3 regions of the Streptomyces sp. NPDC107581 genome follow, and region 3 is predicted to be linked to each of the others. Evidence: riboswitches for the same ligand, from Rfam matches in the RefSeq annotation. Region 3 holds a riboswitch; each other region holds the start of a gene.
The links. Region 3 has a riboswitch for cobalamin ahead of ACZ7P3_RS36915 (CbtB domain-containing protein). Riboswitches for the same ligand answer to the same signal wherever they lie in the genome.
Positions count from the first base shown of each region.

Region 1: it holds a riboswitch for cobalamin, as region 3 does, so the genes downstream of both, ACZ7P3_RS22860 (ribonucleoside-diphosphate reductase subunit alpha) here and ACZ7P3_RS36915 (CbtB domain-containing protein) in region 3, are expected to answer to the same signal.
Region 2: it holds a riboswitch for cobalamin, as region 3 does, so the genes downstream of both, nicT (Nickel transporter NicT) here and ACZ7P3_RS36915 (CbtB domain-containing protein) in region 3, are expected to answer to the same signal.

Region 1 covers NZ_JBVKBH010000008.1:332,578-337,522, forward strand. The annotation lists gene ACZ7P3_RS22860 (ribonucleoside-diphosphate reductase subunit alpha) at 1-1,777, opposite strand, end outside; cobalamin riboswitch at 1,903-2,027, opposite strand; gene mctP (monocarboxylate uptake permease MctP) at 2,286-3,914, opposite strand; gene ACZ7P3_RS22870 (DUF3311 domain-containing protein) at 3,911-4,174, opposite strand; gene ACZ7P3_RS22875 (GntR family transcriptional regulator) at 4,311-4,945, opposite strand, start outside.
Region 2 covers NZ_JBVKBH010000004.1:397,557-402,501, reverse strand. The annotation lists gene ACZ7P3_RS11780 (class I SAM-dependent methyltransferase) at 1-569, opposite strand, end outside; gene ACZ7P3_RS11775 (catalase) at 1,145-2,665, shown strand; cobalamin riboswitch at 2,800-3,027, shown strand; gene nicT (Nickel transporter NicT) at 3,061-4,188, shown strand; gene ACZ7P3_RS11765 (aldo/keto reductase) at 4,353-4,945, opposite strand, start outside.
Region 3 covers NZ_JBVKBH010000020.1:14,768-19,712, forward strand. The annotation lists gene ACZ7P3_RS36900 (short-chain fatty acyl-CoA regulator family protein) at 1-31, shown strand, start outside; gene ACZ7P3_RS36905 (histidine phosphatase family protein) at 63-653, shown strand; gene ACZ7P3_RS36910 (CbtA family protein) at 746-1,618, opposite strand; gene ACZ7P3_RS36915 (CbtB domain-containing protein) at 1,644-1,859, opposite strand; adenosylcobalamin (AdoCbl) riboswitch at 1,901-2,023, opposite strand; gene ACZ7P3_RS36920 (hypothetical protein) at 2,410-2,760, shown strand; gene ACZ7P3_RS36925 (enoyl-CoA hydratase) at 2,901-3,695, opposite strand; gene mmsB (3-hydroxyisobutyrate dehydrogenase) at 3,692-4,588, opposite strand; gene ACZ7P3_RS36935 (enoyl-CoA hydratase/isomerase family protein) at 4,585-4,945, opposite strand, start outside.

The DNA.
Region 1 (4,945 bases), on a different contig from region 3:
GCAGGGCCGCCCAGCGCTCGGGCCAGTTCAGCTCGGCGTCGTAGTGGTCGGGGTGCAGCACACCCTGCGCCGTACGGGTCTTCTCCCAGGCGGGCAGCGGGCCGTTGCGCTCGGCGAGGTCGGCGGAGGCCTCGTACGCGGCGAGCATGATGCGCTCGGCGATCCGCGTGGACAGGGCCTTGGCCTCGGGGGAGTCGAAGGGCAGGCGCAGCTTGAAGAAGACGTCCTGCAGCCCCATCGCGCCCAGGCCCACCGGACGCCACCTGGCGTTGGAGCGGCCCGCCTGCTCGGTCGGGTAGAAGTTGATGTCGACCACGCGGTCCAGGAAGGTGACGGCCGTGCGGACCGTCTCGTCCAGGCGCTTCCAGTCGATGTCCCCGTCGCCCACGAAGGCGCCGAGGTTGACCGAGCCCAGGTTGCAGACCGCCGTCTCCCCGTCGTCCGTGACCTCCAGGATCTCCGTGCAGAGGTTGGAGGAGTGGACGACATGGCCCGCGGTCGCCGTCTGGTTGGCGGTCCGGTTGGCGGCGTCCTTGAAGGTCATCCAGCCGTTGCCGGTCTGCGCGAGGGTACGCATCATGCGGCCGTACAGATCGCGGGCCGGGATCGTCTTCTTCGCGAGCCCCGCGGCCTCCGCCCTGCGGTAGGCGGCGTCGAACTCCGCGCCCCACAGGTCGACCAGCTCCGGCACGTCGGCCGGGGAGAACAGCGACCACTGCGCGTCGGCGTTGACCCGGCGCATGAACTCGTCCGGGATCCAGTGCGCGAGGTTCAGGTTGTGCGTACGGCGGGCGTCCTCACCGGTGTTGTCCCGCAGCTCCAGGAACTCCTCGATGTCGGAGTGCCAGGTCTCCAGGTACACGGCCGCGGCACCCTTGCGCCGGCCGCCCTGGTTCACCGCGGCCACCGAGGCGTCCAGGGTCTTCAGGAACGGGACGATGCCGTTGGAGTGCCCGTTGGTGCCGCGGATCAGCGAACCGCGGCTGCGGATGCGGGAGTACGACAGACCGATGCCGCCGGCGTGCTTCGAGAGGCGGGCGACCTGGTGGTAGCGGTCGTAGATGGAGTCCAGCTCGTCCAGCGGGGAGTCCAGCAGATAGCAGGACGACATCTGCGGGTGGCGCGTGCCGGAGTTGAAGAGCGTGGGGGAGGAGGGCAGGTAGTCGAGTCGGCTCATGAGCCCGTAGAGCGCGGCGACCTCGTCCACGGCGTGGCTGCTGTCGTCCTCGGCGAGGCCCGCGGCGACGCGCAGCATGAAGTGCTGGGGCGTCTCGATCACCTGGCGGGTGATCGGGTGGCGCAGCAGATAGCGGCTGTGCAGGGTGCGCAGGCCGAAGTAGCCGAAGCGGTCGTCGGCGGTCCGGTCGATCAGGGAGTCCAGCCGGGCGGCGTGCAGCCGGACGAACTCCGCGGTCCGGTCGGCGACGAGACCCTCGCGGTGGCCCACGGTCACGGACTCGGTGAAGGACGTCACACCCTGCGAGGCGGCCTCCGCGCGGATGGAGAGGGTCAGCAGCCGGGCGGCCAGCCGGGAGTAGGCGGGGTCCTCGGAGATGAGGCCGGCGGCCGCCTCCGTGGCCAGCTCGCGCAACTCCGCCTCGTCGGCCCGGGCGGACCGGCCGCGCAGCGCGGCCGCGGCGACCCGGCCGGGGTCGGCGTCGGGGAGGTCGGCGGTCAGCTCGGTCAGGGTCCGCAGCAGTGCGGTACCGGGACCGTCGGTCTCCACCGCTTCGGTCGCCTGGATGACTGAAGCCGGGTCGGCTGGCGCGATGGTCACGTGGGGCTCTCCCTCGCTCGGCACGGGGCCTTGCGGAGGGCAGGGGGCAGCACGAGCGCGCACGGCGTCGCGTCCACCCGCCCACTCCACGAGGCCCGGACGTCTCAAGGCACCCGGACCGGACGGTCGGGCGCGCGCTGTCGGCAGGTCCTCGGACTGACACAGGCGTGCGGATGCACGCAAGTACACCGTTGCGGGACAGTTCCGGATTCGCACCGGATTCCCCTGCGACGACAGCGAGGATGAGCATACATCTAGTGCCGGGCTGTCACGTCACCCCCAGATGTTGTGTCGCCGTGGCTTCAGAGGGTCAACTCGCAGATGAGGAGAGTGATGTCGTCCAGGTGGGGCGCGGTTCCGGTCCCGTGCGGGTGTGCGAACGCGGGCACGGAACAGCGGGCCGCCGTGATGGTGGGCTCTCGGCGGCCCGCTGCAGGTTGTTCCGTGGCCGTCCGCGTCGGCGTGCGGCGCCCCCGCACGCCGACGCGGCCCCGCGCCCCCGGGTGCTTCAGTGGGCGCTTCCTGCGGTCGCGGGCGGAAGCTCGGCCCGGACCCCCGGCTCGCCCGCGTCGGCCGTGTAGTCCTCCGGGCGGGTCTGGTCGAGGCCCTCGGGGGCCTTCACGGCCTTCAGGACGACGGTCAGGACCACGGTGACCACCACGTTCATCACGAACGCGGTCAGGCCGATGTAGCCGATCTCACCGATGCCCGGGATGTCCTTGGCGCTGCCGCCGAAGTGCTTCTGGGTCGGGGAGGCGACCCCGTAGGCGGCGACCGTGCCGTACACCATGCCGACCGCCCAGCCGGCCAGCAGCGCCCAGCGGTGGAACCAGCGGGTGAACAGGCCGCCGACCAGCGCCGGGAAGGTCTGCAGGATCCAGATGCCGCCCAGCAGCTGGAAGTTGATGGCGACCGTTTTGTCCATGGTCAGGACGAAGACCAGCGCGCCGACCTTCACCAGCAGCGACACGAACTTGGAGACCTGGGCCTCCTGCTTCGGCGTGGCGTCCGGCTTGATGAAGTCCTTGTAGATGTTGCGGGTGAAGAGGTTCGCCGCCGCGATGGACATGATGGCCGCGGGCACGAGGGCGCCGATACCGATCGCCGCGAAGGCCACGCCCGCGAACCAGTCCGGGAACATGTCCTCGAACAGCTGTGGGATCGCCAGCTGCCCGTTGGTGACCTTCACCCCGGCCGCGATCGCCATGAACCCGAGGAGGGCCAGCAGGCCCAGCATCAGCGAGTACAGCGGCAGGATCGTGGTGTTGCGCCGGATCACCTCACGGCTCCTGGACGACAGCGTCGCGGTGATCGAGTGCGGGTACATGAACAGGGCGAGCGCCGAGCCGAGCGCCAGCGTGGCGTACGTCCACTGGCCCGCCTCCGGCGGGGCGAGCGCGCCGCGTGGCTTGCCCGTGGCCGGGTTGACCTGGCTGAAGGCGTGGCCGGCCTTGGCGAAGATGTCGTCGAACCCGCCGAGCTTCATCGGGATGTAGATGATCGCCACCGCGATCACGATGTAGATCAGCGCGTCCTTGACGAACGCGATCAGCGCGGGGGCACGCAGGCCCGAGGAGTAGGTGTAGGCCGCCAGCACGCCGAAGGCGATGAGCAGCGGCAGGTCCTTCACGAACCAGTTGGTGTTCTCCCCGCCGCCCACGCCCATCACGTCCAGCACCGCCTGGATGCCGACGAGCTGGAGCGCGATGTACGGCATCGTCGCGAGGATGCCGGTCAGCGCCACGGCCAGCGACAGGCCCTTGGAGCCGAACCGGCCGCGCACGAAGTCGGAGGTCGTCACATAGCCGTGCTTGTGGGACACCGACCACAGGCGCGGCAGGAACGTGAAGATCAGCGGGTAGACCAGGATCGTGTACGGCACCGCGAAGAAGCCGGCCGCGCCCGCCGAGTAGATCGCCGCCGGCACGGCGACGAAGGTGTACGCCGTGTACAGGTCGCCGCCGAGCAGGAACCAGGTGATCCAGGTGCCGAACGATCGTCCGCCCAGGCCCCACTCGTCCAGGGAGTGCTCGTTGTCGGCCCTGCGCCAGCGGGCGGCCAGGAAGCCCATGACCGTGACGGCCAGGAAGAAGAAGATGAAGACGCCGAGCGCGACGCCGTTGACGCCGGTCTTCACTTCGCCGCACCCCCGTTCGCGCCCTCGCGGGAGCGCTGGTCACGCCGCCACAGCTGGTAGGCCACCACCGTGAGCACGGTGGAGAGCGGCACCCACAGCATCTGGTACCAGTAGAAGAACGGGATGCCTATGAAGGCCGGGTCCGTCTTGGCGTACGAGCCGACCCACAGCATCGCCACGAAGGGTGCGACGAGACACAGGCCGATGATCACGCGAACCGGTGTCACGACCGGTGGTCTCACTTCAGGCGTTTCGGACATCCCACGGCTCCGTCCCCTCGCTGATCACCTGTGTAATGCGCAGGCAATCTAGGTGACGGTGTCGCGGCAGCGGAAGACCTCGTCCGTATACCGGTATGTCGATTTGGGGGTCGAGATGTGAAGACCTCGGGTCCCTCTAGTCCTGCGGGCGCTTGAGCCGTGCCACGAACTTGTAGCGGTCGCCCCGGTAGACGGACCGGACCCACTCCACCGGCTTGCCCTCGTGGTCCAGGGAGTGGCGGGAGAGCATCAGCATCGGCAGGCCCACGTCGGTGCCGAGCAGGCCCGCCTCGCGCGGGGTGGCCAGCGAGGTCTCGATGGTCTCCTCCGCCTCGGCGAGATGGACGTCGTAGACCTCGGCGAGGGCGGTGTAGAGGGAGGTGTACTTCACCAGCGAGCGCCGCAGGGCCGGGAAGCGCTTGGCCGACAGATGGGTGGTCTCGATCGCCATCGGCTCGCCGTTGGCCATGCGCAGCCGCTCGATGCGCAGCACGCGCCCGCCGGCCGTTATGTCGAGCAGCTCGGCGAGCCGGTCGTCCGCGGTGATGTAGCCGACGTCCAGCAGCTGGGAGGTGGGCTCCAGGCCCTGGGCCCGCATGTCCTCCGTGTAGGAGGTGAGCTGCAGCGCCTGGGACACCTTCGGCTTGGCGACGAAGGTGCCCTTGCCCTGGATGCGCTCCAGCCGGCCCTCGACGACGAGCTCCTGCAGGGCCTGGCGGACGGTGGTCCGGGAGGTGTCGAACTCGGCCGCCAGCGTGCGCTCGGGCGGGA
Region 2 (4,945 bases), on a different contig from region 3:
GCGACGAACGAGATCGGCGGGTCGAGCAGCGCCGTGGTCCGCACCTGCGGTCCGGTCTCGGCCTCCTCGCCGGTGAGCACGCTGCGGAAGCCGTACTTGTCCGGGGGCGGCCCGTCGAAGCGGAAGTCGGGCGACTGGTTGAGCAGGAAGAACTCGCCGCCGTGCGTCAGGCTTCGGCGCACGTTGCGGCACATCCGCTCGGTGGTGGCGATGTCCTCCGCGTAGTTGAGCAGCTGGACCGCCAGGGCGATGTCGAACCGGTGCTCAAGGGAACGCAGTTCGGACACGTCGCCCGTCTCGTACCGCACGCCCAGCGGATCTCCTGCCTCCAACGCCTGTGCCACGGAGACCATTTCACCGGAGATGTCGATGCCGAGCACGTCCGTGGCGCCGCGCCGCTTGAACTCCCGGCTGTAGAAGCCGGTGCCGGAGGCCAGGTCGAGGACCGACTTCCCGCGCACCTCCCCGACCATGGCCAGGAAGCTGGGCACCACCGCGTACCGCTCCAGCGGCAGGGCCTTGAACCCCTCGAACGCCTCACCGATCTCGTCGTACTGCTGCGCACTCACTGTGCTGTCCTCCCCGTGTTCCGTCACGTTGCCGGCCACGGCCTCCCCTCTCCGGGGCCCTTCGTGGCCTGTGGCTGGCAGTCTCTACGGACTACGGCAGGCGGTCGTACTGGCAGAAGCCACGAAGAACAGGACTCCCTCCCGGCCTCCTGTACAGGTGGTCGTGCGGCTCCGGTGGAGGACGGACACCCTCGGTGCGGCCTCCGGGATCCTCTTCGCGCGCCTCCGCCGTGCAGGTGGTGGCGCAGGGAATGGTCCGGATCTCGACCGAGGCGGGCCCGCGCACCGCGGCCGGCCTGCCCTTGGCCCCGTTCCTCGATCGATCGCCGGCACCAGCTGCCAGGTCTTCCATTTGGTCTATACCGGTGTGCCCTTGTGTCGAGGGTTGAGGCGAGGGTGTTTATCCCGCTCTCTCCGGGTCACGCGACCTTGTGGGAACGAGGTGCCGGCCGGGACCGTCCACACCGCGTCTGTGCGGCGTGCGGCGCAGTGAGAGCGGCAGCCGCACCTCGCCGATCGGACGTCGATGCCCGAGGACGCGGCGTCACTGCTGACGCATCACGAAAGGCAGACTCATGACGGAGATCCGACCCGCCACCACGAGCGATTCCGGCGCACCGGTGGAGAGTGACGAACACTCGCTCACCGTGGGTCCCGGGGGACCGATCCTGCTGCAGGACGCCTACCTGATCGAGCAGATGGCGCAGTTCAACCGGGAGCGGATTCCCGAGCGCCAGCCGCACGCCAAGGGAAGCGGCGCCTTCGGCTCCTTCGAGGTGACCCACGATGTCAGTGCCTGCACGAAGGCGGCCGTGTTCCAGCCCGGCACCCGCACCGACCTGGTCATCCGCTTCTCGACCGTGGCCGGCGAGCGCGGCAGCCCGGACACCTGGCGTGATCCTCGCGGCTTCGCGGTGAAGTTCTACACCGGCGAAGGCAACTACGACATGGTCGGCAACAACACTCCGGTGTTCTTCGTGAAGGACCCGATGAAGTTCCAGCACTTCATCCGGTCCCAGAAGCGTCGTGCCGACAACAACCTGCGTGACCACGACATGCAGTGGGACTTCTGGACGCTCTCCCCTGAGTCCGCCCACCAGGTCGCCTGGCTGATGGGAGACCGGGGCATTCCGCGGACCTGGCGCCACATGAACGGCTACACCTCCCACACGTACATGTGGATCAACGCCGACGGCGAGCGGTTCTGGGTGAAGTACCACTTCAAGACCGATCAGGGCATCGAATTCTTCACCCAGCACGAGGCCGACCAGATGGCCGCGGCCGACACGGACTACCACATGCGGGACCTCTTCGAGCACATCAGGGACGGTGATTACCCCAGCTGGACCCTGTACGTCCAGGTCATGCCGTACGAGGAAGCCGCGGGATACCGGTTCAACCCGTTCGACCTCACCAAGGTGTGGCCGCACGGGGACTACCCGCTGATCCCGGTCGGCCGCATGACGCTCGACCGTAACCCCACCGACAACCACGCTCAGATCGAACAGGCGGCGTTCCAGCCCAACAACTTCGTCCCCGGCATCGGACCGAGCCCGGACCGCATGCTGCTGGCCAGGCTGTTCTCCTACGCGGACGCCCACCGCCACCGCATCGGCGCCAACTACCAGCAGCTTCCCGTGAACGCCCCCGTCGTCGACGTCCACACGTACTCCAAGGACGGGGCGATGGCCTACCGGAACACGACCGACCCGGTGTACGCCCCGAACTCCAAGGGAGGCCCCACGGCGGACACGGAGCGTTACGGATCCCCGCCCAGCTGGACGGCCGACGGCGAGATCACCCGCGCCGCCTACGTCTCCCACTCGGAGGACGACGACTGGGGGCAGCCCGGCACCATGGTGCGCGAGGTCCTGGACGACGCCGCCCGTGACCGGCTGGTCGACAACGTCGTCGGACATCTCCTCGACGGAGTGAGCGAACCCGTCCTCGAGCGTGCCTTCGCCTACTGGTCGAACATCGACGAAACCATCGGCAAGCGCATCGCCGACGGCGTACGGGCCAAGGCCGACGAGAAGGACCCCAAGGCTGCCGAACAGGGCAACCCGGCCCGGAGCTCCATGCAGCACAAGGCTTGAGAGGCTCGACCGGCCCTGGGGGCGAGGGCGACTCACGGGACGCCGGGTGTGTCGGGTGACTGCCGGCCTCAGGCCGTGGCCTCGGGCGGAAGAGCAGCGGAGTCGGGCAGCGCCGCCGTGCCGGGGTCGGTCGGCTAACCTGGTCCGGCCGTGGTGCTCGGGAAGACCGGTGCACCGTGTCCGATCAGTTCGGACACGGGAGTCCGGAGCGGCCCTCGCCACTGTGATCGGGAAGTCTTCGCACCATTCCTGCTCCTCGCCGGGAGCAGGCGGCCACTGGGCGCATGCCGCGCCTGGGAAGGCCGGGCGGCGCGGACGTTCGACCCGTCAGCCAGGAGACCGGCCACGGCACCGTACGACGACCCGTCCACGAGGTGCTGGAGAGGCTGCCCGACATGACCCTGCCCGAAAACCCCGCCCCGCCGTCCTCGGACACCGGAATACCGGCCACGCATTCGCTGCGGTGGGAGCGCCGTGACTGGCTTCGCACCGGCGGTCTGCTCGCCGTCATCGCGGCCCTGCACGTCGTGGCCTTCATGATCCTGATCATGCTGGTCGCCCCGAACCACTACACGGTCGGCAAGCAGGTGTTCGGTGTGGGACTCGGCATCACCGCCTACACCCTGGGCATGCGGCACGCCTTCGACGCCGACCACATCGCGGCCATCGACAACACCACCCGCAAGCTCATGGCGGACGGCAAGCGCCCGGTGTCGGTCGGGTTCTGGTTCGCGTTGGGGCACTCGACGATCGTGGTCGCGATGGCCACCCTCATCGCCGCCGGCGCCCGGGTGACCGGCACCCTGCTCAACGAGAACTCCGACGCCCATGTGACGCTCGGCCTGATCGGCACCACCGTCTCCGGCACCTTCCTCTACCTGATCGCGGCCCTCAACCTGGTCGCCCTCACCGGGATCTACCGGGTCTTCAAGGCCATGCGCGCCGGTGAGTTCGACGAGCACGAGCTGGAGAAGCACCTCGACAACCGCGGCTTCATGAACCGCATCCTGGGCCGGTTGACGAAGTCCATCACCCGGCCCGGCCAGATGTACCCCGTAGGCGTCCTGTTCGGGCTGGGCTTCGACACCGCCACCGAGGTCGCCCTGATGGTCATGGCCGGCTCCGGCGCCGCCGCGGGGCTGCCCTGGTACGCGATCCTGTGCCTGCCCCTGCTGTTCGCCGCGGGTATGAGCCTGTTCGACACCCTCGACGGCTGCTTCATGAACTTCGCCTACCACTGGGCGTTCTCCAACCCGGTCCGCAAGGTCTACTACAACCTCACCATCACCGGCCTCTCCATCGCGGTCGCCTTCATCATCGGCACCATCGAGCTCGTCAGCGTCCTGCACGACAACCTCGGCCTCCAGGACGGGATCACCGACTGGATCTCCGGCATCGACCTGGACAACGTCGGCTACATCATCGTCGGTCTCTTCGTCGTCGTCTGGGCCTGCGCCATCGCCTACTGGCGCCTGGCGGGCGTCGAACACCGCTGGAACGCGAAGACCGCCGAAGCCGACTGACGCGGCCACAGCCGTACCGCGCGTTCACTTCTGCGCCGCCGACCTCTCCATGGCGTTGCACGGCAGCGGTGGGCCTGTTGGCCTGCCATCGGTGCGCGGGAGGCCGGTGCGGACGCCGGCGGCGCTGAGGTGGGTGTCGGTCGTCGCGCTGGATTCCGCCGGCATCAGCGGCGTCGCAGCGACGGGTCGAGCAGAGCGGGCGGGGTGTCGTTCTTCTCGTGCGCGGCGAGGTCGGTGCCGGGAGCCACGATTCCGTCGATCGCATCGAGCACGTCGGCGGGAAGCACGGTGTCGGCGGCGGCGAGCTGGGAGTGGAGGTGCTCCAGTGTGCGGGGGCCGATGAGCGCGCTGGTCACGGCCGGATGCGCGGTCACGAAGCCGAGCGCGAGCTGGATCACGGTCAGGCCGGCCTCGTCGGCCACCTTCACCAACTGCTCCACGGCGTCGAGCCTGGCCCAGTTGGACGGAACGGTGAGGTCGAAGCGCTGCGGCATGAACGCCGACCGGCTGGTGGTGATGTCCCGGCCCGCGCGGATCGCCCCCGACAGCCAGCCCGAGGCCAGCGGGCTCCACACCAGCACACCCATCCCGTACTCCTCGGTCACGGGCAGGACGTGGGCTTCGACGCCGCGCTGCAGGATCGAGTAGCTGGGCTGCTCGGTGACGTAACGGCTCAGGCGGTGCTCGCGGGCGGCCCACTGTGCCTGCACGAGGCGGTGGGCAGGAAAGGTCGAGGAGCCGAAGTGACGTATCTTTC
Region 3 (4,945 bases):
GCCCTACCCCGTGGAGACCCGCACCCCATGACACCTCCGACTCGGAGAGCAGGAGCAGCCACGTGACCAGCCGCGTCATCTTCGTCTCGCCCGCGACGAGCCCATCCCTGCGGCACGCACGCTTCTACGACGGCGACTCGATCGACGACATCGGAGCAGCCAACGCCCGCTCGGCGGCCGGCTCGCTGCCCGCACCCGCCCGCGTGGTCACATCCCCGAGTGCGCGTTGCCGACAGACGGCGGCGGCGCTCGCTCTCGACGGCTCGGACTCACCTCGGCTCGGGGGCCTGGATGTGGGCCGGTGGCGTGGCCGCACCCTGGACGACGTGGGGGCGGCCGAGCCGGAGGCGGTGGGCGCCTGGCTCTCCGATCCCACCTGGGCCGCGCACGGCGGGGAGTCGGTGCGGGACGTGTGCGACCGGGTCGGACAGTGGCTGGACACCGTGCGGGAGCTGGACGGCCGTACCGTCGCCGTGGTGGAACCGGAGGTGGTGCGGGCCGCTGTCGTGCACGTCCTGGGGCTGCCCTTGGCCGCCTTCTGGCGGCTCGACGTACCGCCGCTGACGGCGACGGAACTCAGCGGACGGTCCGGCCGCTGGAATCTGCGGCTCGGGCACGGCCTCGCCCCGTCGGAGACCACCCCGACGCACTGAGAACCAGCGGAGGAATGCCTCCGCTGGTTCTCGCGTCGTTCGCCGGTTCCGAGGGCCGCCTCCGGTTCAGGCGGCTGCGGCTCTCGGGTCCGTCATGCTGCGCCGACCGGCTCCGGTTGCTTCGGCGCCGGCTTGGCGGATGCCCGGATCGCCGGATCGAGCAGCCGCTCCGCCATGGGGGCGAAGACGAGGCCCAGGGCCGCCCACAGCAGGGCCTGCGCGGCGACGGAGAAGAAACGGAAGGAGAAGAGTACGTCTGCCGGAAAGCCCGGGTAGACGATGGCACCCTTGGAGTTCTTCAGGGGCAGGGGCGTCTCCGTGGCCTGGTGGCCGTACTCGTGCACGTTGGCGGAGAGTTCGCCGAGTTGCGGCAGCAGTGCCATCACGACGCCGATGGCGACGACGTACGCGGCGCCCGCGAGGAGCGTGGCGTTCCAGTTGCCGAAGCGCGACTGCAGACGCTTACCGAGCCAGACCGCCCCGACGAGGAACACGACGGAGCAGAGAACCATGACCAGGTACAGGTTGCCGCGGTCCTTGATCGTGTCCGGGTGCCCGATCGCCGGCGGGTTGGCCGGGTACTTCACGTACGGCACCAGGTAGAAGCCGAGGAAGCCGCCCAGGGCCACCAGCAGCGCCAGGTTGCGCGGACGCAGGTTGCCGACCCGGCCGAGACAGATGGCGTAGGCGACGGCGAACAGCGCGCCCATGGCGATGCCGAAGAAGACCATGCCCACGCCGATGCCGACGTTGGCCTGGATCGTCCGGCTGAAGATGTCCGGGTCGGGAGCCCCCGGTGCGATGCCGGCGGCCTTGTCGAGGGCCTCCTGTGCGGCATCGCGTCCGCTCTCGTAGTTGATGGCCTTGTTGATCTGCGGCTCGGCGAAGATCCGCGCGAAGACGAATGCGAGCAGACCGGCGACTGCGCCGGCGATGACGCCGCGCAGTATGAGTCTCTTTTCCATGTTCAGATGTCCGTGCTTGCTCTCGTCAGTGGCAGGGGAAGCCGAGGAAGTGGCGGGCGTCGTGCACGAACTCGTGGACGTGCATGTCCTTGCCGAAGACGGAGTAGGCGCCCTGGTCGACTCCGATGAAGTAGTAGATGGCCAGCGCGATCAACGCGGTTCCGGCCAGCCAGAGCACGGCCTTCGTGGCCGGCAGGACAACAGGGGTGGGAAGCGCCGCGGGCGCGGACATGCTGCTCATGAAATGAGCCCCTCCTTCAGGGGATCGTGCGTCCCTCAACCAATGGAGCGTCGCGACGGCCAAGTGTCTGACTCCAGCCCCACCCTTCGACGGGGCTGTCACAGTGGCGCGACCGTGCCGGATTTTCACCAGCTTCCTTAGGCCATCACTACATATGGAGAGTACGGACAGCGGCGATGATCCGTCAATCAGACAGATGGCCGAGAGTGTGCGATCCCGCGACCACTCCCGGCAATCTCGACGAGCACTCGGACCGACCGGCTCAAAGCTCCTGAAGGCAGGCCGGAGAGCCGGGACAGACGGTTCCCGTGCGGCAGATCCGTATATCTTTGGCAATGTGACCAGAGCCGCCGGTGAACCCCATCGCGACAGCGACCGGACGGCCAGTACCAGCCTCGCACTGGAATGTTTCAGGACAACAGGGGCCGCAGGGGAACCACGGAGAGCTGCCTCACGTTCTCCGGTACACCGACGCAGTCGATTCATGGCCTTGCCACAGAATCCTGCAGACACAACCTGGACCGCTCCGGGCAAGAGGCGGAGGAACTCAGTGGCAAGACGTCTCACACCACGCCGCATCACGCTCGGCGGCCGCGAAGTGGTCGCTCTCCCTCCGGAGGAGTATGAGCTGCTCGTCGCCAGCCGCCGGCAGATCGGCGGGCAGAGCGCTCGTGTGCGCGTCCTCGCCCAACAGGCGAAACGTACCGACCAGCTCCTGCAGGAGCTGGAGGCACTGATCGCCGCAGCGCGGGACGACTGCGGCCGGCAGTCCGCTGCGGAACCGGCGTTGTGCTCGAGGTCCTGCCCCGATGGCGAAGCCGAGGAAGGGAACACCGCAGGCGGCTGCCTTCGTTGCGCGATCGCGGCGCTGTTGCGTCAGCACAGGGACCTGGCAGTCTGAGCCACTTCACGGCCGCAGAATCGTTCATGCCCGATGGCCGCCGCGCCGGCCCGATGCACGGTCGGCACACAACACGTACGCGTCGTCCCGCCCGGCTTGATCTTCATCTCCTGCTGGGCGGGACGGAACGGGTCGGTGGTTCAGCGGTGCCGGAACTCGGCCGGCCGCTTGTCGACGAAGGCGCCCATGCCCTCCTTCTGGTCGGCGGTGGCGAACACCGCGTGGAACAGGCGCCGTTCGAAGCGGACGCCTTCCGCGAGCGTGGTCTCGAAGGCCCGCCCGACCGCTTCCTTGGCCATCATCGCGACCGGCAGCGACATGCCGGCGACGGTCTCGGCGACGGCCAGGGCCTCACCGAGCAGGTCGTCGGCGGGGACCACCCGGGAGACGAGCCCGGCTCGCTCGGCTTCGGTCGCGTCCATGGTGCGCCCGGTCAAACAGAGTTCCATGGCCTTGGCCTTGCCGACCGCGCGGGTCAGGCGCTGGGAACCGCCGATGCCGGGGATCACGCCGAGCTTGATCTCCGGCTGGCCGAAGACGGCCGTGTCGGCGGCGAGCAGGATGTCGCAGAGCATGGCGAGCTCGCAGCCGCCGCCGAGGGCGTATCCGGCGACCGCCGCCACCGTCGGCGTGCGGAGCTGTCCGAGGCGGTCCCAGGCGGCGAACCAGTCGGCGAGATACATGTCCATGTAGTTCTGCGGCTGCATCTCCTTGATGTCGGCGCCGGCCGCGAACGCCTTCGCCGAGCCCGTGATCACGATGCAGCCGCAGTCCGAGTCGCGGTCGACGTCCTCGGTCGCCGCGACGACTTCGTTCATGACCTGAAGGTTCAACGCATTGAGGGCCTGGGGACGGTTGAGCGTGAGCAGCGCGGTGCGGCCCTTGCGCTCGACGAGGATCGTCTCGTACTCGGCGTCCCGCTCCTTGGTGGTCATCCCTGTTCTCCGCTCTGATCCCTGATGGTGCGGACGATGCCGGAGAAGTCCTCCGTGGCACCGACTCGCTCGGCATACGCGGCGTACAACTCGGAAGCGCGCAAGCCGAGTTCCGCGTGCACTCCGCCCGCTCGGACCGCGTTGGCCGCGAGCCCCAGGTCCTTGGCCATGAGGGCGGCCGCGAATCCCGGACGGTAGTCCCGGTTGGCCGGACTGCTCGGCACGGGCCCGGGGACCGGGCAGTTGACGCTGAGGGCCCAGCACTGCCCGGACGCCGTGGCGGCCACGTCGTACAGGGCCTGGTGGGACAGGCCGAGGCTCTCGCCGAGGACGAACGCCTCGCTGACGGCGATCATGGAGATGCCGAGGATCATGTTGTTGCAGATCTTCGCGGCCTGCCCGGCGCCCGGGCCGCCGCAGTGGACGGCCTTCTTGCCCATCGCCTCCAGCAGGGGACGCGCCTCACCGAATTCGCTCTCGCCCCCGCCGGCCATGAAGGTGAGCGTGGCCGCTTCGGCTCCCACCACTCCCCCGGAGACCGGTGCGTCCAGAGCCTGCATCCCTGCGTCGACCGCGCGTTCGTGCGCGGCGCGGGCGTCGGCGACGTCGATGGTGGAGCAGTCGACGAACAGGGTGCCGGGCCGGGCCGCGGAGAGGACGGTGTCGTAGAGGTCGAGGACGTGACGGCCGGCAGGGAGCATGGTGATGACCACCTCGGCGTCCGTCACCGCCTCGGCCGCGGTTCCGGCGGGCTCGACGCCCGCTTGCGCAGCACCGTCCACAGCGTCGGACACCAGGTCGTGTCCACGCACGCGGTGGCCCGCTTTGACCAGGTTGGCGGCCATGGGCGCGCCCATGTGCCCGAGTCCGATGAACGCGACGGTTCGGCTCACCAGGCCACCTCCGGGGTGTCGGTACCGGCGAGTCCGAGCTCGTGCTCGCCGAGGGGGGTGAAGAAGCGTTCGACGTCGGTGTCGGTCACCTCGACAAGGGTGGCCGGCGACCAGTGCGGGGTGCGGTCCTTGTCGATGACCTGGGCGCGGATGCCCTCCACCAGGTCGTGCGTGCGCAGGGTCGCGCAGGAGACGCGGTACTCCTGGTCGAGGACCCGCTCGATGGGGCCGAGGTGCCGAGCACGGAGCAGGGCGGCCAGAGTCACCTTCAGAGCCGTCGGTGACTTGGTGAGCAGGATCTGCGCCGCCTCCTTGGCGGCGGGATCGCCTTGGTCGAGCAGCCGGTTCAGGATGTCC